4 regions of the Aeromicrobium sp. YIM 150415 genome follow, and region 4 is predicted to be linked to each of the others. Evidence: riboswitches for the same ligand, from Rfam matches in the RefSeq annotation. Region 4 holds a riboswitch; each other region holds the start of a gene.
What was found. A riboswitch is a leader RNA that binds a small molecule or an ion and turns the genes downstream of it on or off. The one in region 4 is predicted to bind cobalamin.
Positions count from the first base shown of each region.

Region 1 (5,777 bases), on a different contig from region 4:
GACTGTCGGCGTAGTCGATCTCGTGGACGACCGAGGCCTCGGCATCGTTCACATAGGCCCGTGACGTGTCGGCGACGAGGGACGGCGGGTTCTCGAGGTCCGGATTCTCCAGGAGGGGGCGCTCGGCCACCTGCTCGCCCGTGGCGTCGTAGTGCCGCAGCGTGCCGTCCTCGCCGAGCACGAGCACGCCGAGGTCGGCGCCGAGCGCGACCGCCGCGAGGGGCGAGGGGGACTCCATGGTCGTCCAGGTCCGGCCGCCGAGATCGAGCACCGCGACCTCATCGCCGAGAACCGCGGCGAGCTCGGTGGCGCGGGGGCGCTGACCGAGCTCGCGGGCCCGCTCCTCACCGGGATAGGGCACGAGATCGTTCTCGCCGTCCTCCGTCACGAGGACGCCGTCGGCGCACGCGATGACGAGCTGCTCGCCGGTCCGCACGGCACCGTCGGGGTCGTCACAGGAGCTGTCGATGTCGTCGTCCGCGGCTGTCGTCAGCTCACCGTCCTCCAGGGCGTCGCGGTCGACGGTCGTGACCGCGCCGTCTGCATCGATGGCGAGCGTGTCGGAGCCGAACGCGCCGACGATCGTGCCGTCGGCCAGCTCGGTGTCGCCGAGCTGTGCGGCGTCCTGGCGGTAGTAGTGGTTGTGGTCGCCGTGCGGCCAGGTCCAGCTGCCCGCGTCGAGCACCGTCGCCGTGCCGTCCTTGCTTCCGAAGACGAAGCGCCCATCGGTCTGCACGGAGTCGGCAGGCAGGTCGAAGGTCTCGGCGCTGCCGTCGAGGAGATCGATGACCGAGGCTCGTTCGCCATCGGCGACCACGAGCCGGTGCTGTGCCTCGGCCTCCTCGACGGCGCCCTCGACGTGCCCGTGGCCGTGCTGGTCCCCGGCGGTGTCGTCGTCACCGGAGGACGAGCAGGCGGCGACCAGGACGATGCTGGTGACGGCGAGGAGGGGGCGAAGGGGTCTCATGCGGTCCTTTCGAGGGTGCGGGCAGTGGAGGGCACGACGGAGCGCAGTCCGAGTGCCAGGACGAAGATCGCGACGGCGCAGGCGGTGATCGTGGCTCCCGCCGCCGTGCCCGCGTGCCAGGAGACGAGCAGCCCGACGACGACGGCCACGGCGCCGAGCGCGGCCGCGAGGGCGATGGCGAGGGATACGCGGGAGGTCCACAGCACCGCCGCGGCGGGAGGCGCGATGAGCATGCCGAAGACCAGCAGCGTTCCGACGATGCTGAACGTGGCGACGATCGCGAGGGTCAGCATGGTCAGCAGCGCGAGCTGGGCGATCTCGGGACGCAGCCCGCTGGTGCGGGCGATCCGGCGGTCGAGGGCGCTGACCAGGAAGGCTCGGTGGCCGAGAGCGGTCATCGCGACGATGACCGCTGTCGTCACCGCCAGCGTCACGAGATCGCCCTGTTGCACGGCGAGTACCTCGCCGAAGAGGAAGGCGGTGATGTCGACGGCGAACGAGCCCGAGGCGGAGACGATGATCACGCCGGCCGCGAGCATCCCGACGAACAGCAGGCCGATGGTGGTGTCGGTTCCGAGGCGGCGGTTCCGTTGCAGCGCCGATACCCCCAGGGCCATGAGGGCGGCGGCGATCCCCGCGCCGAGGCTGAGACTCACACCGGCCAGGGACGCGAGCGCGACGCCGGGGAGCATCCCGTGGGACATCGCGTCGCCGAGGAAGGCCATGCCGCGCAGCACCACCCAGGTGCCGGCGCAGGCGCAGGCGACGGCGACGAGGAGTCCCGCGATCGCGGCGCGGGTGACGAAGCTCACGGCGAAGGGGTCGGTCAGAAGGTTCATCGGCGAGGACTCTACAATGCAATGAGAACCATTCTTATTAGGGGGTCGGATGATCGACGTGTGTGAGGTGCACGCGGGCTACGGGCGGCACGAGGTGTTGCGGGGCGTGACCTGGTGTTTCGCTGCCGGGCGGGTGACGGCGCTGCGCGGCTCGAACGGCTCGGGCAAGACGACGTTGCTCGATGTCATGGCGGGGATCAGGCCCCCGGCGCGAGGCACCGTCAGCCGTCCTCCCGGCGGGGTGGCCTATGTCCCGCAGCGCACGCACATCGATCCACGCCTGCCCCTCACGGTGCGCGATGTCGTGACGATGGGAGCCTGGCAACGGCGTGGCCCGTGGCGCCGGGTGAGCCGTGATGATCGCCGGGCGGTGGAGAGCGCGATGGACGATCTCGGCATCGCCCATCTCGCGCGGCGACGGCTCGATGAGCTCTCCGGCGGACAGGTCCAGCGGAGCCTCGTGGCCCGGGCGATCGTCTGCGACGCCCCGGTGATGGTCCTCGACGAGCCGATGTCGGGGCTCGACATCGGGGTACGGCGAGAGCTGAGCGATGTGCTGCGCCGGGTCGCGGCCTCCGGCCGGGTCGTGGTCCAGGCCACGCACGATGCCGAGGCCGCGGAGGCGAGCGATCAGGTCGTCACCCTCGTTGACGGCCGCCTCCACCGCCACCCCTCGACGGTCCACTAGCGATGCCACGTCCAGGTGGAGCGGTGTCGCTGCGCTCGCCGTCGTTACTCGATCACCGATCTGGGTCCTTGGTGGTCGAGTAGCCCAAGGCCGTCCGCGGCCGACGCCGTGGAGCCAGCGCATCGGGGGCGTAGCCGCGCTGGAGCGAGGCCAGGTTTGGGCTGGGGTGGGTTTCGATACGGTCGCTCGCTGAACGAGCTTCCTACTCAACCACCGATCCCTCGCCTCGGTGGTCGAGTAGTGGAGGTCGCTGGAGCGAAACCACGTTCGCGTAGCCTGCGGGCATGGACCCGCTCGCCGGACTCGGCCCGTACTTCGCGGTCGAGCGCGGGACGGTGGGTGAGGGCTGGCTGACGCTGGACCAGCTCCACGGCGAGGTCCTTGCCGAGCGCGTCGCCCACACCCGCGACGCTCTCGCCGAGCGCGCTCGCGCGGACGTCGAGGACCGGGTCGCCGCCTCGATCATGTCCCTCGGACTGTTCGCACGTCTCGTCTCCCCGGTGCTCGGATCGCTCGCGGCAGGGGTGCTGGCGCCGCGCATCGACCTGTCGACGACCCGCTGGCGCCCCGTCGACTCCGGGCCCTGGCCGATCGCGGTCGAGCCCGGCGAGCCGCGCACGCTCGACGAGGTGACCACCGAGGTCGTCGGCCCCCTCGCTGAGCGCATCGGAGCCGACTACTCCGTCTCGCGCACCATCCTCGACGGCAATATCGCCTCAGCGGTCTTCGGAGCCGTGACGATGCTGCGCCGTCTGGGCGCCGCCGATGCCGACCGGGCCACCGGGGCCGCCCTGGGCAGCCTCTCCGAGGGCCCGCTGCGCGGCACCGGCACGGTCGACGGCGGCTTCGTCCGCGCCTCGTGCTGCCTGTACTACCGGTTGCCCGGTGGCGGCTATTGCGGCGACTGCGTGCTCGCCGCCCGTTGAGCCGCTGCTAGAGTGCGAGCGCCAGTCGTGCTCGTTTGAGCCAGGGAACCCGGTGTGAGTCCGGGACTGACGCGCAGCGGTGAGGGTGACGGGCGGAGCTTGATGCCACTGGACGATTGTCCGGGAAGGCGCTCCGTCTGATTGATCCCGAGTCCGAAGACCTGCTGGTCGCACGTTCGCGTGTGTGATCCATCCAGTTGCAGGCTTCGCGTTTGAGCCTCGGACGAAAGGGACCTGTCATGGTCGTCCGTACCCTTCCCACCCTCGCTGCCGCCGCGGCGGCACTCCTGCTCGCCGGCTGCGGAGCCGACGCCTCGGGCGACTCCGCGAGCGACGACACCGACGGCGTCTCACTCACCAACTGCGATATCGAGAAGACCTACGCGGCCCCCGTCGAGCGGATCGTCGCGACGAGCAACTCGGCGAATATCGGCACGCTGCTGCGGGTCGGCGCCGTCGACCAGCTCGCCGCAGTGGCCCTCAACCCCGACAACGACGAGATCATGACCGAGCTGTACGGCTCCGGTATCGAGGACGTGCCGCGCCTCGAATCGCCGATCTCGCTCGAGGCCATCGTCGCCCAGACCCCCGACCTGCTGATCGGTTCGTACAGCGGCCTGTTCGCGGGATCCTCCGGTGTCACCGAGGAGGTCGCCGCCGAGCGAGATATCGACACCTATGTGATCTCCGACAGCTGCCGGCAGGACCCCGATGACACCTCCTCGGCCCTCGGGACGATGGATCCGTGGACGGCGGTGCGGACCGATCTGGAGAACTACGGCGCGCTGACCGGACACGAGGACGAGGCCTCCGAGGCCATCGAGGATCTCGATGAGCGACTCGGTGCCCTGGAGGACGCACCGCGTCCTGACGCCGCGCCGAAGGTCCTCCTCTTCGACAGCGGCACCGATGACCTCTACACGTCGGGCCACAACGGCCCGCCGCAGGGCATCATCGATGCCGCCGGAGGCGAGAATGTCTTTGCCGACGAGGACACCACCTGGTTCCGAGCCAGCTGGGAGGCTGTCGCCAGCCGTCAGCCCGATGTGATCGTGGTGCTCGACTACCGCAGCGGCGATGAGAACGAGGTCGCGACGAAGATCGACACCATCCGCCAACAGCCCGCGCTGCGCGACCTTCCTGCCGTGGCGGAGGACCGCATCGTTGTCCTCCCGCTCGCCCTCTTCACCAGCGGACATCCCAATATCGAGGCGGCCGAGGCGCTGCGCACCTCCTTCGACGACCTGGGCCTCACGCCCGAGTCGGGCATCGAGGGCCGCTTCGCCGGTTATGGCCGCTGACCCGAGCTGGATCGTGCTGGCCCGGCAGGCGTTGCCGGGCCAGCGGATCGAGCTCGGGATGAGGGAGAGAGATCCTGGCGCGTGGACACCACTGCGCTCGTTGGCCGACTCCCGTGCCTGGCCGTCGATCGCCCGCGACTACGCCGACGGCATCAGTGCGCGCTCTGCGGTCGTCGGAGCCTCGTGTGCCCTGCAGGGTCTCGCCTCGCGGGTGATGGGGCCGGTGCTCGTGGGCTGGGCGCTCGGGCATCCGGTCCCTCGCCTGGCGGATGTCGAGGTGGAGGTGCTCGTTCGCGCCGGCCGTACGACGGGCGTGCGCTACAGCGTCACCCGGACGACGCCGCTTCACGCCGATGAGCTCGTGACATCGCTGGCGACTGTGATCCATCCGCTCGTCGAGGCGATCCGGGAGACCTTCGCGCTCACCGAACGGGTGCTGTGGGGCAATGTCGGTGCGTCGTGTGCCGGGGCCCTCGGCGCGGCGCACCGGATCGCGAGCGATGCCGAGGTCGTGCGCCAACACGGAGAGCGACTGCTCGCCGGACCCTGGCTGGTGTCGCTGGCCGTCGAGCCACGGACCTGCGATGGCGCATGGACCTATCGTCGGGACACCTGCTGTCTGATTCACCTGGGGGACGGACACCGGTTCTGCCCCGGATGCTCACGGGTGGATCCGGCGGACGACCGCGTGCGCTGGCGCGAGCGACTCGAAGAGCTAGCCCGATGACCACGACAGTCGGGGTGGGCGCTCGTGTGTGGCGGCGCCGGACGATCGTCCTGTGCCTGCTCCTGGCGTTGCCGCTCAGCATGGTGCTCGCGACGGGGTTCGGAGCGACCGAGGTCCCGGTCGACGAGATCGCCGGTGTCTTCGCCGACCGCCTCTCCGGCGAGTCCGGCTCCTCGGTGGCCTCGACCATCGTCTGGGACATCCGCACCCCTCGCGTCCTGCTGGCCGCCATCGTCGGTGCCGGCCTCGCGCTCGCCGGAGCGATGATCCAGACCCTGGTGCGCAACCCATTGGCCGACCCTTATCTGCTGGGCATCTCCTCGGGGGCG
Region 1 is NZ_JAERWM010000030.1:15,752-21,528, forward strand. Features, by position in the region: gene JL108_RS17830 (hypothetical protein) at 1-967, opposite strand, end outside; gene aztB (zinc ABC transporter permease AztB) at 964-1,806, opposite strand; gene aztA (zinc ABC transporter ATP-binding protein AztA) at 1,856-2,494, shown strand; gene JL108_RS17845 ((2Fe-2S)-binding protein) at 2,779-3,420, shown strand; cobalamin riboswitch at 3,426-3,604, shown strand; gene JL108_RS17850 (ABC transporter substrate-binding protein) at 3,660-4,721, shown strand; gene JL108_RS17855 (hypothetical protein) at 4,711-5,448, shown strand; gene JL108_RS17860 (iron ABC transporter permease) at 5,445-5,777, shown strand, end outside.
Region 1: linked by a shared signal. The riboswitch ahead of JL108_RS17850 (ABC transporter substrate-binding protein) and the one ahead of JL108_RS16145 (hypothetical protein) in region 4 are both predicted to bind cobalamin.

Region 2 (5,777 bases), on a different contig from region 4:
CTCCCATGCACCGTCCGAGCCGACGTAGAAGCCCCAGAAGCTGTCGCCGGCCGGCATCGAGTCGCAGGACTCGACATCAGCGCCGGGGCGACCCTCGACCCGGCACACCACGCTGTCGCCGTACTCGGTCGTGCCTTCCAGCTCCAGCCCGGCACCGGTGATCGCGGCGAGCGCCGTCATCTGGGCCGCGTCCTGCGCGCACACGACCTGCTGCTCCGCCTCGAGCGAGCCGTAGTCGACGAGGATCGGGATATCGGCCGGATCCTCGCACTCGCCGTGTGCCGAGGCCGGCGCGGCGACGGCGACGAGGCCGGGCAGGACGAGGGCGGCGGCTGCGAGCAGTCGCTTCATAGGGAGTTCCTTTCGACGGGGATGATGCGCGCCCGGCGGGCCGCCCGGCGCAAGGTGAGCAGGAGGGCGGGCCCGAGGACGACGATCAGCACGGTATTGGTGATCGCCCGCCCGGTGTCCCAGCCGGTGGAGGTCAGCAGGAAGAAGACCCCGAAGCGGCGGAGGTTCTCCAGCAGCGGGTCCCCCGGCACGAAGGACAACGACCCCGAGTCGATGCCGATCGCGAAGGGCCAGGTGGACAGGTTCATGAGCAGGCCGAAGAGATAGGCGCAGACCACGCCGTAGACCACGAGCATCGCGATCTCGGCCTTCCCGGCGACGCGGCGTGGCAGCAGCCCCGCCCCCATGCCGATCCACGCCGAGCACATCATCTGGAACGGCAGCCACGGTCCCACACCGGCCGTCAACAGCGCCGAGGCGAACACCGTCGTGCATCCGAAGACGAAGCCGAAGCCCGGGCCAAAGACCCGGCCGGCCAGGATCAGCAGGAAGAACACCAGCTCGATACCGGCGGTCCCGGCCCCGAGGGTGCGCAGCGCGGCGTTGACGGCCGTCAGCACGCCGAGGATCGCCAGCGCGCGCGAGTCGATACCGCCCTCGGACAGCTCCGCGAGCACGACCAGCGCGACGATCGGCAACAGCGCCATGAGCAGGAAGGGCTGGTCGACGCGGGTCGCGTCATCGGCCGGCTGCATGATCAGCGGCCAGCAGAACATGACGATCCCGGCGAGGGAGGCGAGTGCCAGGACCGCCGCGGACCGGCGACCGACGGGCACGGCGGGGCTCACCATCGCGTCCGCTCCACCTGCGCCACGGTCAGCCACTGCGGTCCGAGCACCTTGGCGACCTGTGGCGCGAACGCGGGCGATTCCGCCAGCACGTCACGGACCGGGCCCGCCGACACCACCTGACCGTCCGCCAGCACCGCCACCGTGTCGGCGACCTGCGCGACGAATTCGACATCGTGGGTCGACAGCACCACTGCGTGACCGTCATCGGCGAGCTCGCGAAGCACCCGCGAGAGCTCGGCCTTGGCCGGGTAGTCCAGGCCCCGGGTGGGTTCATCGAGTGCGAGCACCCGGGGCCGGGCGGTGAGGACGATCGCCAGCACGAGCGCGAGACGCTGCCCCTCGGAGAGGTCACGCGGATGGCGGGTGCCGTCGATGCCCGGGGCGAGCCGGTCGAGCAGCTCCCGGCAGGTGCCGGGCGGCTCACCCGCCTGCTGATCGGCGGCGGCGCACTCCTCGGCGACGTCCTCGAGATAGAGCAGGTCGCTCGCGGTCTGCGGCACGAGACCGACGAGCATCCGCGCCTCGTCGGCGGGGACGCTCATCGGGTCGGTCCCGTCCGGGCCGATCGCGACGCTGCCCGCGTCCCGGCGACCGGTGCCCTGCAATGCCCACAGCAGTGACGACTTCCCGGACCCGTTGCGGCCCATCAGCACGCAGACCTCGCCGCCGCGCACCTCCAGGTCCACCGCGTCGACGGCGACGACCGGGCCGTAGGCGACGGTGATGTCGCGAGCGGTCAGCTCCACCGGCCCGTTCGGCGCCGGTCGCGGTTCGGGCTCCGTGAGCACGAAGGGCTCGCTGCGCACCCGCTTGCGCGCCTCGCGCACCGAGAGCGGCAGGGGGTCCCAGCCGGCGAGCCGCCCGAGATCCACGATCGGCGGGGCGACCGGCGAGTCGCGCAACAGCTCCGCCGGATGCCCGCTGCGGACCGTGCCGTTCTCGACCACGACGAGCTGGTCGGCGAAGGGGATGACCCTCTCCATCCGGTGCTCCGCGACCACCACGGTCAGCGCGAGGTCGTCGACCAGCCGGGCGATGGTGGCGAGCACGTCCTCGGCGGCCGTAGGGTCCAGCGCGGAGGTCGGCTCGTCGAGCACCAGGACGCGCGGGTGCATCGTCAGGACCGAGCCGATCGCGACCCGCTGCTGCTGTCCGCCGGAGAGCGTGCGCAGCGCGCGGTCGCGCAGGTCCGCCAGCCCGAGCAGGTCGAGGGTCTCCTCGACGCGGCGCCGCATCGTCGACGGCGCCAGCCCCAGCTGCTCCATGCCGTAGGCGAGCTCCTCCTCGACGGTGTCGGTCACGAAGCCGTCCAGCGGATCCTGCGGCACGTAGCCGACGAGATCGGCCAGCTCGCGCGGAGGCCGTCCGAGGACCGATGCGCCGTCGATCCGGACGTCCCCGCTCAGCGTCCCGCCGGTGAAGTGCGGGACCAGCCCGTTGAAGACGCCGAGCAGCGTCGACTTCCCCGATCCCGTGCGGCCGGCGACCAGGGCGAGCTCGCCCTCGCCGATCGTCAGGTCGACCCCGACGAGGACCGGGAGGGGCACGCCGTCGTAGGCGAAGGTGACACCGGTGACGTCGATCATCGGACCGCCCGCCGTGGCTCCGGGGTCGCGAAGGCCGGCACCGCCGCCACGAGCACCGCGGCCAGCGCCATGATCGAGACATCGGGCGCCGTCGTGAGCGACGGGAAGGCGGCAGCCGGATCGACGATCCTCATGCCGACAGCGGCGACGAGACCGCAGGACGCGGTCACCAGCTCCGCGCTCCGCCAACGGTCCGGGCGATACCGCGTGCGCTGCACCCGCTCGCCCGCGCGCAGGAAGCCGATCACGGCACAGCCGACGCCGACGGCGAGCACCGGCCAGGAGAGCCATCTCGGCGCCGTCTGGTCGAGGAAGGCATAGGTGCCGACGCACAGACCGAACAGGCCGGCGAGCAGGAACCCGCCGGTCACGGCGCGAGCCCGCACCGATGCGGTGCCGGCACGACCGTATCCGCGGGCGTCCATGCCCGCGGCCAGCGTCATCGACCGCTCCAGCGCGTCCTCCAGCACCGGGACGACCAGCCGCCGCAGCGCCCCGACCCCCTTGCCGGGCTCACCGCGCAGACGACGCGCCCGGTGGACCCGCTGCACGCTCTCGGCGAGCTGCGGGAACACCGACATCGTGACGGCCAGCGCCGTCCCCACCTCGTACAGCGCGGGCGGCACCGAGGCCAGCAGCCGCTTGGGATTGGCGAGGGCGTTGGCCGCGCCGACGCAGATGACGACCGCCGCGAGCCGCAGGCCGTCGTAGAGTCCGGCGAGCACGGCCGTGGAGGTGACATCGCCCAGCAGCCTGATGCCCGAGATGACATCGGGAAGAGGGACCTCGGGCAGGTGGACCAGTACCGTGTCGCCGGCGACCGATCCGCCGCCGAACACCAGCCGGTACAGCACGCGCACGACCACGATGACCGCACCGAACCACAGATAGAAGCGGAAGGCACGGGCCCAGGGGGCGTCGCCACGTCGGCTGGCGACGACCAGGCAGGCCACCGCGATCACGAGGACCAGGACGACGGGATTGGTGGTGGCGGACGCGGCGGCGGCCAGGCCGAGTGCCCAGATCCACCAGGCGCCCGGATGCAGATCGCGGGCGCGGCGCTGCCGACGCTGCGTGGGGCTGGCAGTGACGACCATGGTCCTGACCCCCCACTGCGAGACGCGACAGTGTGTCGTGATGGACCCGCCCGCCCGGTCTCCCGACTCGCCCGAAGGCCTACGGTTGCGCGACAGTGCCGGACTCCGACCGGCTTCCCCGCGACGAACAGGTGTCCACTGGCGTGGACTCCACGAGTATAGAAGGTGGCATCGGGGCGGACGGCACCGCGAGCATCGTCACGCCACGGAACGCCGAGCGCTGAGGGCCCTAGGGCGAGACGGCGGCGCGAACGGTCTCGGGCGTCGCTCGCGCCGCCGCATCGACAGTCTGCCGCATCGACTCAGGTTCGCGCCACCGGCATCTCGGCGAATCGATGGTGCAGCTCCACCAGGCGGTCGCGCGCCAGGCTCGAGAGATGACCGTCGCCGAGCGCCGCGAGGAGCTCGTACTGTCCGAAACCTCGGCACGCCGGCTCCTCGACCGCGGGCAGGAACTCCAAGATCGCCTGTTCGAGCGCCTCATAGGTGGCCATCGAGCACACATCGGCATGCACCGCGACGACGTCCATCGGTGGCCAGTTGCTCGATCCCCAGCCGAGCGAGTACCAGTCCGGATGCGCCACCAGCCACTCCACGGCGGTATCGGAGTCCGCCGAGGGGGCGGCCAGCATCCGGCAGCGCAGGATGTCCGCTGCATCGTGGTCGACCTCGGCGAGCAGCACGTGCCATCGCTCCACGCCCGGATCACCGGCCCAGGCGAGCGCGGAGAGCGCCTCGGCGAGCGTCGCGTAGATCGTGCCGTCCAGCCGGTGCGCGAAGACCGCGCCCCGGACGTCACAGGGCTCGCGGTCCCGGGCCCTCGGCTCGGAGTCGCGGAGGGCATCGGCCAGGACGTGCTCGAGGGCGAGCTCGACGAAGCTCATCGCGTCGCTCGCGACCAGGCTCGCCAGCACGTCGGCCGGCCAGCTCGCCGAGGCGTCGAGCCCACGCTCTCGTAGATCGCGTTCCAGGTCCTCGTACCCCGGCGGGGTGGTGGCGCCCACGATGATCTCCTCCGATCGTCTGCCACTCCTTGGACCTCATGGAAGCAGATAGCGGCGCATCGCGCGCGGCATCGGCCGCCACAACGGCTGTTTTCGGATGATCGTCTGATATTCCAGACAAAAAAGCACCTTTATGAGGTAAAGATCCACCCCTGGACGGATCTGCGGACTCGCGCATTCGGCTACCGTCGATCCGATGGACAGGGCACCGTTCCGCCTCAGCCCGCGCGGCAGGCAGTGGTTCGATATCGCGCTGACCTGTGCGCTGCTCGCCGTCGCGCCGCTCGCGGCCGTCGGCATCAGCCCGGGCACAGCGGTGCTGACCGCGGCACAGATCGCCCCGTTGTTCTGGCGGCGCTCGCACCCGGTGGCGGTCTTCGCCGCGGTCTATGTCACGCACGCCGCGCAGGTGCTCCTCTACGACACCACGCTCCCCGGGCAGCTGGCCTTCCCCATCGCCGTGTACTCGGTGGCGCGATGGCGGGGGCTGCGATGGAGCATCCCGGTATTGGTCCTCAGCCTCATCGCCGCCGTCGTCGCCGCGATCGACTGGATGCCGTCCTACGGCACCCCCTCCTACAGCACGAGCCTGGTCGCCTCCCAGGCCTTCGGCATCGGCCTCATCGTGGTCGTGGCATGGGTCCTCGGACTGCTCGGGCACACCCGCGAGGCGTACGTGAACTCGCTGATCGAACGCAGCGAGAGGGTAGCCCGGGAGGCCGACCAGCGCGCGCAACTGGCGGCGCAGGGTGAGCGCAACCGCATCGCCCGCGAGATGCACGATGTCGTGGCCCACGGGCTGTCGGTCATCATCGTGCAGGCCGACGGTGCACGCTACGCCGCGTCCGCCCGCCCCGAGACGGCGGTCGACGCGCTGGAGACCATCGCGAGCACGGGACGGCAGGCGTTGACCGAGATGCGGTCGCTGCTCGGTCTGCTGCGCGAGAA
Region 2 is NZ_JAERWM010000033.1:20,930-26,706, reverse strand. Features, by position in the region: gene JL108_RS18610 (hypothetical protein) at 1-351, opposite strand, end outside; gene JL108_RS18605 (ECF transporter S component) at 348-1,142, opposite strand; gene JL108_RS18600 (ABC transporter ATP-binding protein) at 1,136-2,728, opposite strand; gene JL108_RS18595 (energy-coupling factor transporter transmembrane component T) at 2,725-3,825, opposite strand; cobalamin riboswitch at 3,860-3,986, opposite strand; gene JL108_RS18590 (hypothetical protein) at 4,128-4,829, opposite strand; gene JL108_RS18585 (sensor histidine kinase) at 5,026-5,777, shown strand, end outside.
Region 2: linked by a shared signal. The riboswitch ahead of JL108_RS18595 (energy-coupling factor transporter transmembrane component T) and the one ahead of JL108_RS16145 (hypothetical protein) in region 4 are both predicted to bind cobalamin.

Region 3 (5,777 bases), on a different contig from region 4:
ATCGACGTGACTTTCAAACCCGGTCTGTTCACCGGGATCATCGGCCCGAACGGCTCCGGCAAGACCTCGCTGCTGCATCTGCTCGCGGGCGTCAACCAGCCGTCGAGCGGCCTCGTGACACTCGACGGTGAGGCCCTGACGAGCCTGCGATCCAGGGAGCGGGCCCGCCGAGTGGCGCTGCTGGAACAGCATGCCGAGACGGGACTGGATCTCACGGCCCGCGATGTCGTGGAGCTCGGCCGCATCCCGCACCGCAGCCGTTGGCCCGGTGCCGTGCACGACGACGCGGAGACGATCGAGCGGGCGATGCATCGGGGCCGGGTCACCGCCCTCGGGGACCGGCGGTGGGCGACGCTCTCCGGCGGTGAACGGCAACGCGTCCAGCTCGCGAGGGCGCTCGCCCAGGAACCCGAGGTACTCCTGCTCGACGAGCCCACCAATCACCTCGACCTCGGCCACCAGATCGCCTTCCTGCGCACGGTCCGCGAGACCGCGCCGACCGCGATCGCCGCGCTGCACGATCTCGACCTGGCGGCGGCCTACTGCGACGAGTTGATCGTCATGCAAGGCGGGCACATCGTCGCTCACGGTGCCACCGACGATGTCCTCACCGCGGAGTTGATCCGCGACGTCTACGGTGTCGAGGCCGTCGTCGAGACGCATCCGGTGGCTCAGCGCCGCACGATCGTGTGGGTCGCGGGAGGTGAGCACGCATGCCGGCGTCCGTCGTGATCGTCGCGATGGCGGTCGACGCGGTGAACGACCACTCGGCCCTGGCCGAACTCGCGGAGGTCACCGGCGCGTCGGTCGCCTATCTCCAGCGAGGAGAGCCCTCGTTGGTCGATGAGTTGAGCCGGCTGGCCGACGACGGGGTCGCTCACGTGCGACTCGTCCGGCTGCCCGCCGCCGGTGCCGCCCCGGCCCGTTCCTGGTTGCGCCGCGTGGCGGCGCACTGGGTGCGCGAGCATCCCGGAGTCCGGGTCGAGGTGGTCGCCTCCGCGGTCACCGGGCGCGAGGCGCCGTTGCGGTCGTCCGCCTGGGAGGACGTTCCGGGCTTCCGCCATCATCTGCTCGTGTGCCGTGGCCCGCGCTGTTCCGCATCCGGTGCCGCGACCACCGCCGAAGCCCTCAGCACCGCGCTGCACGAGCGCGAGCTGGGCGACGAGGACGTACTCGTCACCCAGACGGGCTGTCTCTTCCCTTGTAATCACGCGCCGGTCGTGGCGGTGCACCCCGACGACACCTGGTACGGGCCCGTCACGGGGGCCGATGTCGGCGAGCTCGTCGACCAGCACCTCATCGACGGCCGCCCCGTCGACCGCCTGCGCCGACCGCGCATCATCTCCGAAAGGACCACCTCATGAGAACCCGATCCTTCGTCGCGGGCGTCAGCGCCCTCGGCCTGCTCGCCGCCTGCGGCTCGACCACTGACACGACCGATGCCGGCACCTCCGCCGAGGGCTACCCGATCGTGGTGGAGAACTGCGATCGCGAGGTCACGATCGAGTCCCCGGTCGAGCGCGCCGTGGTCATCAATCAACCGGCGACCGAGCTCGTGCTGAGCCTCGGACTCGCTGATCGGATCGAGGCCGTGGGGGTGTCGGACTCCCAGGTCATCGAGGACGTCAAGGAGGACTTCGAGAAGGTCGACAAGTTCGACGAGGAGTTCCCCGCGCTGGAGCGCGTGCTCGACGTCGAACCCGATCTCGTCTACTCGACCTTCGCGTACACCTTCACCTCCGAGGGGATCGGAGATCAGGAGCGGTTCGACGAGCTGGGCGTACCGACGTATCAGTCGCCGAGCGAGTGCGGCGGCCAGGACGCCGAGCAGACCAGCGAGCTCAGCCTCGACGACCTGTACGACGAGATCGCCGATGTCGCCGAGCTCTTCGATGTCCAGGATGCCGGCGACGAGTTGACGACCGAGCTGCGCGACCGAGCGGAGGCGGCGACCGAGGACCTCGGTGCGGAGGATGTCTCGCTCGCGTGGTGGTACTCCTCGACGCGCACCCCGTATATGGCCGGATGCTGCGGGGCGCCGGGCCTGATGACCCGTGCGGTCGGCGCGACCAATGCCTTTGAGGATCAGCGTCAGCTGTGGCCCGAGATCGGCTGGGAGTCGATCCTCGACCGCGACCCCGATGTGCTGGTGCTCGCCGACCTGGAGCGTGGCGACGACGGTGACAGCGCGGAGGCCAAGATCGCCTTCCTGGAGTCCGATCCGGTGGCGAGCCGGCTGACGGCGGTCAAGGAGCGTCGCTACATCATCCTCGGAGGGACGACGATGGATCCCTCGATCCGCAATGTCGACGGCATCGAGCAGATCGCCGAGGGGCTGCGGGATCTGGGGCTCGTCGGATGACCGCCGCCGATCTCGTGCGGCACTGGGACGACCAGCAGGCCGCCTACATCGCCGAACGCGAGCAGCGGTTCGCCGTCATGGTCGATGTGCTGCGGCAGGTCGCGGGCGACGAGCCGATGACCGTCCTCGACCTGGCCTGCGGGCCGGGTTCGCTGGCCGCCCGCGTCCTCGACGCGGTGCCGAACTCCCGGGTCGTGGCGGTCGACTACGATCCGGTGCTCCTGGACCTGGCGGCGGAGTACCTGGCGCCCTATGGCGATCGGGTGCGGATCGTGGACGCCGATCTGACCGGCGAGTGGCGGGGGGCCATGGCGGAGGAGGGCTTCGCCGGCGCCGTGTCGACGACGGCGCTGCACTGGCTGTGGCCTGCTGACCTCGTCCGCCTCTTCGCGGAGGTTGCCGAGGTCCTGCGACCGGGAGGGGTCTTCCTCGACGGCGACCACTTCCGATTCGACGGACGCTCGCCGCACATCGCGCGCTGGGCCGCCGACCACGATCGTCGCACCCAGGAGGAGGCCTTCGCCGCCGGCGCGCAGAGCTGGGACCGATGGTGGGGTTCGCTGAGCGAGCGCCTCGGCCACGCGGAGCGCGTCGCCGAGCGCGACCGCCGGTTCGCGGGCCGAGACGCGACGCCGTCGACCGCGATCGACTTCCGGCTCGCGGCGCTGTCGCAGGCCGGCTTCGCCGAGGTCGGCACCGCCTGGCAGCTCTACGACGACTACGTCACCTACGCCGTGCGCGGTTGACGCCTCCGCCTTGCCGCGCGACGACGAGACCGCGCCCGACCATTGACCGGCCCCGAGCGGTGAGCCATCCCGCACTCAAGGTGCGGCGGTGCGTGATAATCCACCGCCCACAGATCCCAGGAGGGGATCAGCGAGTTCCGTACCGTTGGCGGGCGCCCTGATGGCTGACGCCGAGAGCGGCGGCGATCTCCACCCAGGTGACGCCTCGGGCCCGGGCATCGTGCACTGCATCGGTGACCGCTCGCTCGGCTGCGGCGCGGCTCGCGACCGCTGCTCTGATCGGTTCCGTCGCCGAGATATCGCGCATCGGGGCGGTGGCAGGATCGATCTCCTCGATCCTGTCGAGGGCTTCCTGGTCACTGAGCCGTATCCGTGCCGTCATGGTCATGCTCCCTTCGGTCGTCTCAGGGCCAGAACTTCGGCCGTGCTCGCATCGCGTGAACCACTCGCGGATCGAGGTCGGGGTCCGCGATCCCCACCTCGATGATCCGACCATCGCGGGCGGTGCCGATCACCAACAGGACCTCGTCTCTGCCCTCATAGACCCGAAGGAGGTGACGAAGGGCGTGAAGGATGTCCTCATCGGCGATGCCGTGCCGTCGTGCGCTGGCCGTGATCCTCACGAATGCAACATTAATTGCATTCTACGTCGTGTCGAGATCGTTATCCACACCCTCGCTCAGCACGCGGGCCGCCCCTCGGACCGGGGCGCGCGCTGCCCGGATACGCTGGGCGCACTCACGTCGACGCGATCTCAGGAACCCGGTGCGAGACCGGGGCGGTTCCGCCACTGTGAGGCCGCGCGGGCATCGTCCGCGAGGCCGAGCCAGACACTGAACGCGACGATTCCGACTGATAGGGGCGAGAACCCCGAGGAGGAAGCATGACGCGCATCGCGTTGCTGTCCACATCCGACACCGATCTGCTCTCCGCGCGCGCGAGCGGTGCCGACTACCGCTTCGCCAACCCGGTGCGGTTGACCGACGAGCAGATCGCGGCGCTCGTGGACGAGGCCGATCTCGTCCTCGCCCGCATCCTCGGATCGCCCGACGACGTGCCGACGGCGGTGCGCGAGGCCACCGTCCCGATCGTCGTCCTCGGCGGCGAGCAGCAGCCGAGCGCCGAGCTCATGGAGCACTCCACCGTCCCGATGGGTGTGGCCGCCGAGGCGCATCGCTATCTCGCCGAGGGCGGTCCGGCCAACCTCGCCCAGCTCCACGCCTTCCTCTCCGACACGATCCTGCTGACCGGCGAGGGCTTCGAGCCGCCCGCCGTCCTGCCGACGTGGGGGTGGAGCGAGCGCCCCGAGCGCCCCGCGGATCTCCCACGCATCGGCATCCTCTACTACCGCGCGCACGAGGCGAGCGGCAATACGGAGTTCGCCCATGTGCTCGCCGATGCGATCGACGCCACCGGCGAGGCCGTGGGCAGTCCGGTCTTCTCCTCCTCGCTGCGTTCGGCCCCCGATGACCTCTATGCGGCGCTCGGCACCCTCGATGCGCTCATCGTGACCGTCCTCGCGGCGGGTGGCCAGGTGCCCGGCGCCGTGAGCGCGGGCGGCGACGACGAGACCTGGGATGTCGAGCGCATCGCCGCCCTCGACATCCCGGTCCTGCAGGGCCTGTGCCTCACCTCCAGCCGCGCCGAATGGGAGGCCAATGACGACGGCGTGACCCCGCTGGACTCGGCCAACCAGGTCGCCATCCCCGAGTTCGACGGCCGCATCATCACCGCGCCGTTCTCCTTCAAGGAGATCGACGCCGACGGCCTGCCGCGCTACGTCGCCGATGAGGAGCGCTGCCGCCGCGTCGCCGGGATCGCCGTCAACCACGCGCGCCTGCGCCGCACCCCGCCGGCGGAGCGCAAGCTCGCCCTCATGCTGTCGGCCTACCCGACCAAGCACAGCCGGGTCGGCAACGCCGTCGGCCTCGACACCCCGGTCTCGACGGTGCGGTTGCTGCGTCGTCTGCGCGATGCGGGCTACGACCTGGGCGACGACCCGACCATCAGCCGCGTGCTCGACATGGACGATGACACGGAGGCCGGCGACACGCTGATCCACGCGCTCATCGACGCCGGTGGGCAGGACGAGGAGTGGTTGACCTCGGGTCAGCTCACCGAGAGCCACGTGCGCATCCCGGCCGCCGACTATGAGCAGTGGATCGCCGACCTGCCTGCCGAACTGGTCGACGAGGTCACCGAGGCGTGGGGTGCCGCACCGGGCACGCTCTTCGTCAACGATCGTCAGGAGATCGTGCTGGCCACGATCACCAGCGGCAATATCGTCATCCTCATCCAGCCGCCCCGCGGCTTCGGCGAGAACCCGGTCGCGATCTACCACGACCCCGATCTCGCGCCGAGCCACCACTATCTCGCCGCCTACCGCTGGCTCGAGCGCGGCTTCGGTGCGCACGCGGTGGTCCACCTGGGCAAGCACGGGTCGATGGAGTGGCTGCCGGGCAAGAACGCCGCCCTCTCGGCCTCGTGCGCCACGGATGCCGCGATCGGCAGCATGCCGCTCATCTACCCCTTCCTCGTCAACGATCCCGGTGAGGGCGCGCAGGCCAAGCGCCGCGCGCACGCCACGATCGTCGACCATCTGATCCCGCCGATGGCGCGCGCCGAGTCCTATGGCGATATCGCCCGGCTGGAGCAGCTGCTCGACGAGT
Region 3 is NZ_JAERWM010000023.1:2,352-8,128, forward strand. Features, by position in the region: gene JL108_RS20620 (ABC transporter ATP-binding protein) at 1-732, shown strand, start outside; gene JL108_RS14710 (ferredoxin) at 714-1,364, shown strand; gene JL108_RS14715 (ABC transporter substrate-binding protein) at 1,361-2,362, shown strand; gene JL108_RS14720 (class I SAM-dependent methyltransferase) at 2,359-3,108, shown strand; gene JL108_RS14725 (hypothetical protein) at 3,236-3,490, opposite strand; gene JL108_RS14730 (hypothetical protein) at 3,513-3,731, opposite strand; cobalamin riboswitch at 3,833-3,965, shown strand; gene cobN (cobaltochelatase subunit CobN) at 3,992-5,777, shown strand, end outside.
Region 3: linked by a shared signal. The riboswitch ahead of cobN (cobaltochelatase subunit CobN) and the one ahead of JL108_RS16145 (hypothetical protein) in region 4 are both predicted to bind cobalamin.

Region 4 (5,777 bases):
CCATCACCCGGGGCGTCGAGCTCGGGCTCCTCGACACCCGCCTCGTCGAGCTCTTCGACCTCGACCTGCTCGGCTCTGCGCTGGACCCCGATCGCGACGATCTACTGCGCTACATCGGCGCGCAGACGATGCGCAACCGGTACATGATCACCGAGCCCGACGGCACCCCGCTGGAGACGCCCCAGTTCTTCTGGATGCGCGTCGCGATGGGGCTCTCACTCAACGAGGCCGAGCCCACGCAGGCCGCCTTGGCGTTCTACGACTCGATGTCGCGCCTGGAGTACCTCGCCGCCGGGTCCACCCTGGTCAACGCCGGCACCGCGTACGCGCAGCTGTCGAACTGCTTCGTCATGCAGACCGAGGACGATATCGAGCACATCGCCAAGACCGTGCGCGATGTCATGTGGCTCACCAAGGGCACCGGCGGCATCGGGCTGTCGATGACCAAGCTGCGCTCGGAGGGATCGCCGATCCGTTCCAACAACACCCGCAGCACCGGGCCGATCCCGTTCATGCACACGATCGACTCGACGCTGCGTGCCGTCAGCCGCGGTGGCAAGAAGTTCGGTGCCCTCTGCTTCTACCTGGAGAACTGGCACCTCGACTTCGCGCAGTTCCTCGACCTGCGGCAGAACTCCGGGGACCCGTATCGGCGCACCCGCACCGCCAACACGGCGGTGTGGATCAGCGACGAGTTCATGAAGCGCGTCGCGAATGACGAGCCCTGGTACCTCTTCGACCCGCTCGAGGTGCCCGACCTCGTCGAGCTCACCGGCCGCGAGTTCAGCCGCCGATACGCCGACTACGCCGCCAAGGCCGAGGCGGGGGAGCTGCGCCATAAGAAGCTGAACGCCCGCGAGCAGTGGCGCGCGATCCTCATCAGCCTGCAGACCACCTCGCATCCCTGGATCACGTGGAAGGACACGATCAACACCCGTGCCCTCAACGACAACACCGGGACGATCCACCTGTCGAACCTGTGCACCGAGATCACGTTGCCGCAGGATCGCGACAACGTAGCGGTGTGCAATCTCGCCTCGATCAACCTCGCGCGACATGTGGTCGGGCGCCGCGGCGATGCCGTCGTCGAGTGGGACCGGCTGGCCGCGTCAGTGCGCCGGGCCGTGCGGCAGCTCGACAATCTCATCGACATCACGATCAGCTCGGTCCCCGAATCGGAGCACTCGAATGAACGCAACCGCGCTCTCGGCCTGGGCGTCATGGGCTTCACCGATGTGGTCGAGCGCTTCGGCTGGTCCTATGCGAGCGAGCAGTCCTATGACCTGATCGACCGGCTCCTGGAGTTCGTGAGCTGGCACGCCATCGACGCCTCGGCGGAGCTCGCCGCCGAGCGGGGGGCCTACCCGAACTTCGCCGGTTCGGGCTGGAGCAAGGGTCTCGTGCCGGTGGACACCCTGGATCGTCTCGAGGCCGACCGTGGGGTGCCGCTCGATGTCGACCGCAGCACCCGGCTGGACTGGGACGCGTTGCGCCGCAAGGTGGCCGGCGGGATGCGCAACTCGACGCTCATGGCGATCGCTCCGACCGCCTCGATCGGTCTGGTCGCCGGCACGACTCCCGGCCTGGATCCGCAGTTCAGCCAGATCTTCAGCCGCGCCACGAGCGCGGGCAAGTTCCTGGAGGTCAACCGCAATCTCGTGGAGGACCTGCGTGAGCGCGGGCTGTGGGACGAGCTGCGCGACGATCTGCTCCGTCACCAGGGCGATCTCTCGCAGGTCGAGGGGGCTCCGGCCGAACTGGTCGAGATCTATCAGACGAGCTTCCAGCTCACGCCGTATGCCTTCGTCGAGGTGGCGGCGCGCGCGCAGAAGTGGATCGATCAGGCGATCAGCCGCAATATCTACCTGGCGAGTCGCGAGGTGGACGGCATGGTCGATCTGTACAGCGCGGCGTGGCGCAAGGGCGTCAAGACGACCTACTACCTGCACATGATGCCGCGACACACCGCGGAACAGAGCACCGTCAAGGTCAACAAGTCCGAGGCCGTCACCCCGGCATCGGGCGGCGCCCAGCGCCGAGGCTTCGGTGCCGCCACGGCACCCGCGGCGCCGGCCAAACGCGGTTTCGGCTCGGTCGCTCCGACGTCGGCGCCGGTCGTGGAGGCCGAGCCCGTGGTGCCCGAGGAGGCGCAGGAGCTCGAGGTCGTCGACGGCGCCGCGTGCCCGATCGACCCCCAAGAGCGCCTCCAGTGCGACTCCTGCCAGTGATCATCCGGCCCGCCCCCGCGTTGAGTGTGACGTTTGGACGGTGGAACGGGCCTTCTTGGCGTCCAAACGTCACACTCAACGCGAAAGTGAGGGCACGATGACGCGAGGGATCCTGGGAACGGGGATCGAGGAAGGGCTGCTGCTGAAGCCCGTCACCTATCCGTGGGCGATGGAGCTGTACGACCAGGCAGTGGCGAACACGTGGTTCCCCAATGAGGTGCAGCTGGGGGAGGACCTCGGCGACTTCGAGCGGATGAGCGATGACGAGCGGCACGCGCTGACCCATCTGATGAGCTACTTCAACCCGAACGAGCTGCTGGTCAACAAGGCGCTGGCGTTCGGCGTCTATCCCTATGTCAACGCCGCCGAGTGCCACCTCTACCTCGCCAAGCAGATGTGGGAGGAGGCCAACCACTGCATGAGCTTCGAGTACGTGCTCGAGACCTTCCCGATCGACCGGGAAGCCGCGTACGAGTCCCACGTGACCGTGCCGTCGATGGCGGCCAAGGAGGCCTTCGAGGTCCGCTTCATCAAGCGGATGACCGAGCAGACCCTCGACATCACCACCACCGAGGGCAAGCAGGACTTCGTACGCAATCTGGTGGCGTACAACGTCATCTTGGAGGGCATCTGGTTCTACTCGGGATTCATGGTGGCGCTCAGCTTCCGGCAGCGGAACCTGCTGCGCAACTTCGGGTCCCTCATCGACTGGATCGTGCGCGACGAGAGCCTGCATCTGAAGTTCGGCATCAACCTGATCCTCACCGTGCTCGACGAGAACCCCGATGTGGCGACCCCGGAGTTCGCCGCCGAGATCCAGCAGATGGTCCTCGATGCCGTGGAGATGGAGGAGGCCTACAACCGGGATCTGCTGCCGAACGGCATCCTCGGGTTGAATGCGGACTACATCAATCAGTACGTGCGCTACTTGGCCGACCGACGGCTCGAGGAGCTGGGCTTCGAGGCGCACTACGGCGTCGGCAATCCGGCGAAGTGGATGGCGACGGCGAACGACACCCTGCAGCTCGTCAACTTCTTCGAGTCGATCAACACCTCCTATGAGGTCAACGCGAAGGCCTGACGATGAGCTGCGTGTCCTTCCTGACACCCGGGCAGCGAGCCGCTCTGCGGCGTGCTGGGGGAGACGGACCCCTCTCACGGTTCGTCTCCCCACCGACCACCGAGGCGAAGCTCCGGCGGATCCGGCTGATGGCCCTCGACCCGGACCACCGCATCCGTGAGAGCGCGGCACTCGCGGTCCACGCGCCCGCCGATGTCCTGCGGGCGCTGACCGCCGATGGCGCGCCGAGCGTGCGCTGCTGTGTGGCTCGCAATCCGGCCACCCCGGTGTCCTCGCTCGAACTGCTGGCTGACGACGAGGTGGCCCAGGTGCGTGGGTGGGTGGCGGCACATCCACGGACCACGGCGGAGCTGTCCGATCGCCTGGCCACGGACCCCGACCCGCAGGTGCGTCGGGTCGTGGAGTGGGCGCGCGGCTGGGAGCCCGGGGTGCGGAACGATCCGGCCGATTCCGCCTTGGACGAGGCCGGTGTCGGTCTACACTGATCCCGAACGATGAACCCTCTGTGACGGGGAATCCGGTCCGAATCCGGAACTGTCGCGCAACCGTGGGCCGCTCTGAGCGGCGAGTCGGGATACCGCACCGAGGCCAGCAGGACCAACGATCTGCCGCGTCAGCAGGTGCGTGAAGGGGACTGAACCCTCTCGCCCGATGTGGTGGGAGGAGATATCTCGATGAAGCCCCTAGCCCGAGTCGTCGCGGCCGGACTGCTGATCGCCGCGACCCTCGTCTGGATCGACGGCGCCACCTCACCCCCCGCGGTCGCGATCGATCACAGTCGTGGCCATCCCGGCTTCTGCGAAGGGGACCGAGGAGTGACAGTCGTGGTCGACTTCCAAGAGCTCGGTGGGCAGACGATCGTACGCTGCCATCCGCAGGGCACCGCGGGCTCAGGCCTGGACGCGCTGCGCGGAGCCGGTATCCAGGTGGCCGGTACGCAGCGGTGGGGTGAGGGCTTCGTCTGCCGGCTGGAGAATCGCCCTCGCGCCGATGAGTCCTTGGGCGTCGAGGGGCAGCCTGGCTACCGCGAGGCCTGCGTCAACACGCCGCCTTCGGCCGCGTACTGGTCCTACTGGCATGCGGGCAACAACTGCGCGTGGTCGTACAGCAACTGGGGTGTGAAGAATCGTGATTTCGTCCAGGGCGGATTCGAGGGGTGGTCCTTCTCGCTGAACGGCGGAGCCGATGACGCTCCTCGTCCGCGTGTCGCCGCGGTGCGACCCGGAACGGAGGGCGGATCGTGCACGGTCTCCGCCGACCCGGCGCCGTCGAGCACTAACCCGATGGAACGCCAGCGGGGTTCGACGGGCGCAGCCCAGCCAGGTGCCGATGATGTCGATACCGACTCGCCCCGTTTCCGCCGCTCCGCCGGGCAGGAGGGCTCTACTCCGGCGTCCGGCGGCTCGCTTCCGGCGCCTATGCCCCGCGATGCCCCGGATGATCCCGCGGACAACGTGTCGTTCACCGGCGGGGAGGATGCCGATGACGTGCGACAGGCGGCCGCGGAGGATGCCGGAGCCAGTCGCTATGCCCCGTGGGCGGCCGCGAGCGCCCTGCTGCTGCTCGTGGGTTCCATGTGGTGGATCGAGCGCCGGCGAAGACGCGCTCGGCAGGGCGAGTGACCACCGTGGGCGGGCGTCTCGGCTCGACCTACTTCCTCCCGAGGGACCTGCATCCGGCCGCCTGGTGGATCTGGGCGCTCGGGCTGGCGGTCGCGGCCAGTAGGACGACCAACCCGTGGATCCTTGCGACGATCATCGCGGTCGCCTGCCATGTGGTCGTCAGCCGGCGGAGTGCGGCACCCTGGGCGCTCGCATTTCGTCTGTACCTCGTCCTCGCGGGCATCATCATCGCCTTGCGGGTGCTGTTCCGGTTGATCTTCGGAGGGGGCGAGGGTTCGACGATCGTCCTGAGCCTCCCCGAGATCCCGCTTCCGCAGTGGGCGGCTGGCATTCGACTGCTCGGCGATGTGTCCGCCGAGTCCCTCCTCGGCGGCTTCTACGATGGTCTGCGGCTCGCCACCATGATCATCTGCCTCGGTGCCGCCAACGCGCTGGCCAATCCGAAACGGTTGCTCAAGATGCTCCCGCCGGCCTTGTACGAGATCGGGACCGCGGTGATCGTGGCGATGTCGGTGTTCCCGCAGCTTGCCGAGAGCGTCCTGCGTGTGCGACGGGCGCGAGCTCTACGTGGTCACACCGGCAAGGGGATCGCCCGGCTGCGGTCGGTGGTGATCCCGGTGTTGGAGGATGCGCTCGAACGATCTCTCACCCTCGCCGCCTCGATGGACTCGCGTGGATACGGGCGTGCGGGAGTGGCGGATACCCGTCGTAGAGCCCTGACCGGAACGCTGATGATCGTCGGCCTGGTCGGGGTGTGCGTCGGCGTCTACGGATCGATGGACAGCACCGCGCCGGTCTGGTTCGGAGTGCCGATGCTGCTTGCGGGAACGGCGCTCGCCTTGGTCG
Region 4 is NZ_JAERWM010000025.1:108,336-114,112, reverse strand. Features, by position in the region: gene JL108_RS16160 (ribonucleoside-diphosphate reductase subunit alpha) at 1-2,228, shown strand, start outside; gene JL108_RS16155 (ribonucleotide-diphosphate reductase subunit beta) at 2,326-3,309, shown strand; gene JL108_RS16150 (hypothetical protein) at 3,321-3,794, shown strand; cobalamin riboswitch at 3,761-3,909, shown strand; gene JL108_RS16145 (hypothetical protein) at 3,984-4,931, shown strand; gene JL108_RS16140 (energy-coupling factor transporter transmembrane component T) at 4,928-5,777, shown strand, end outside.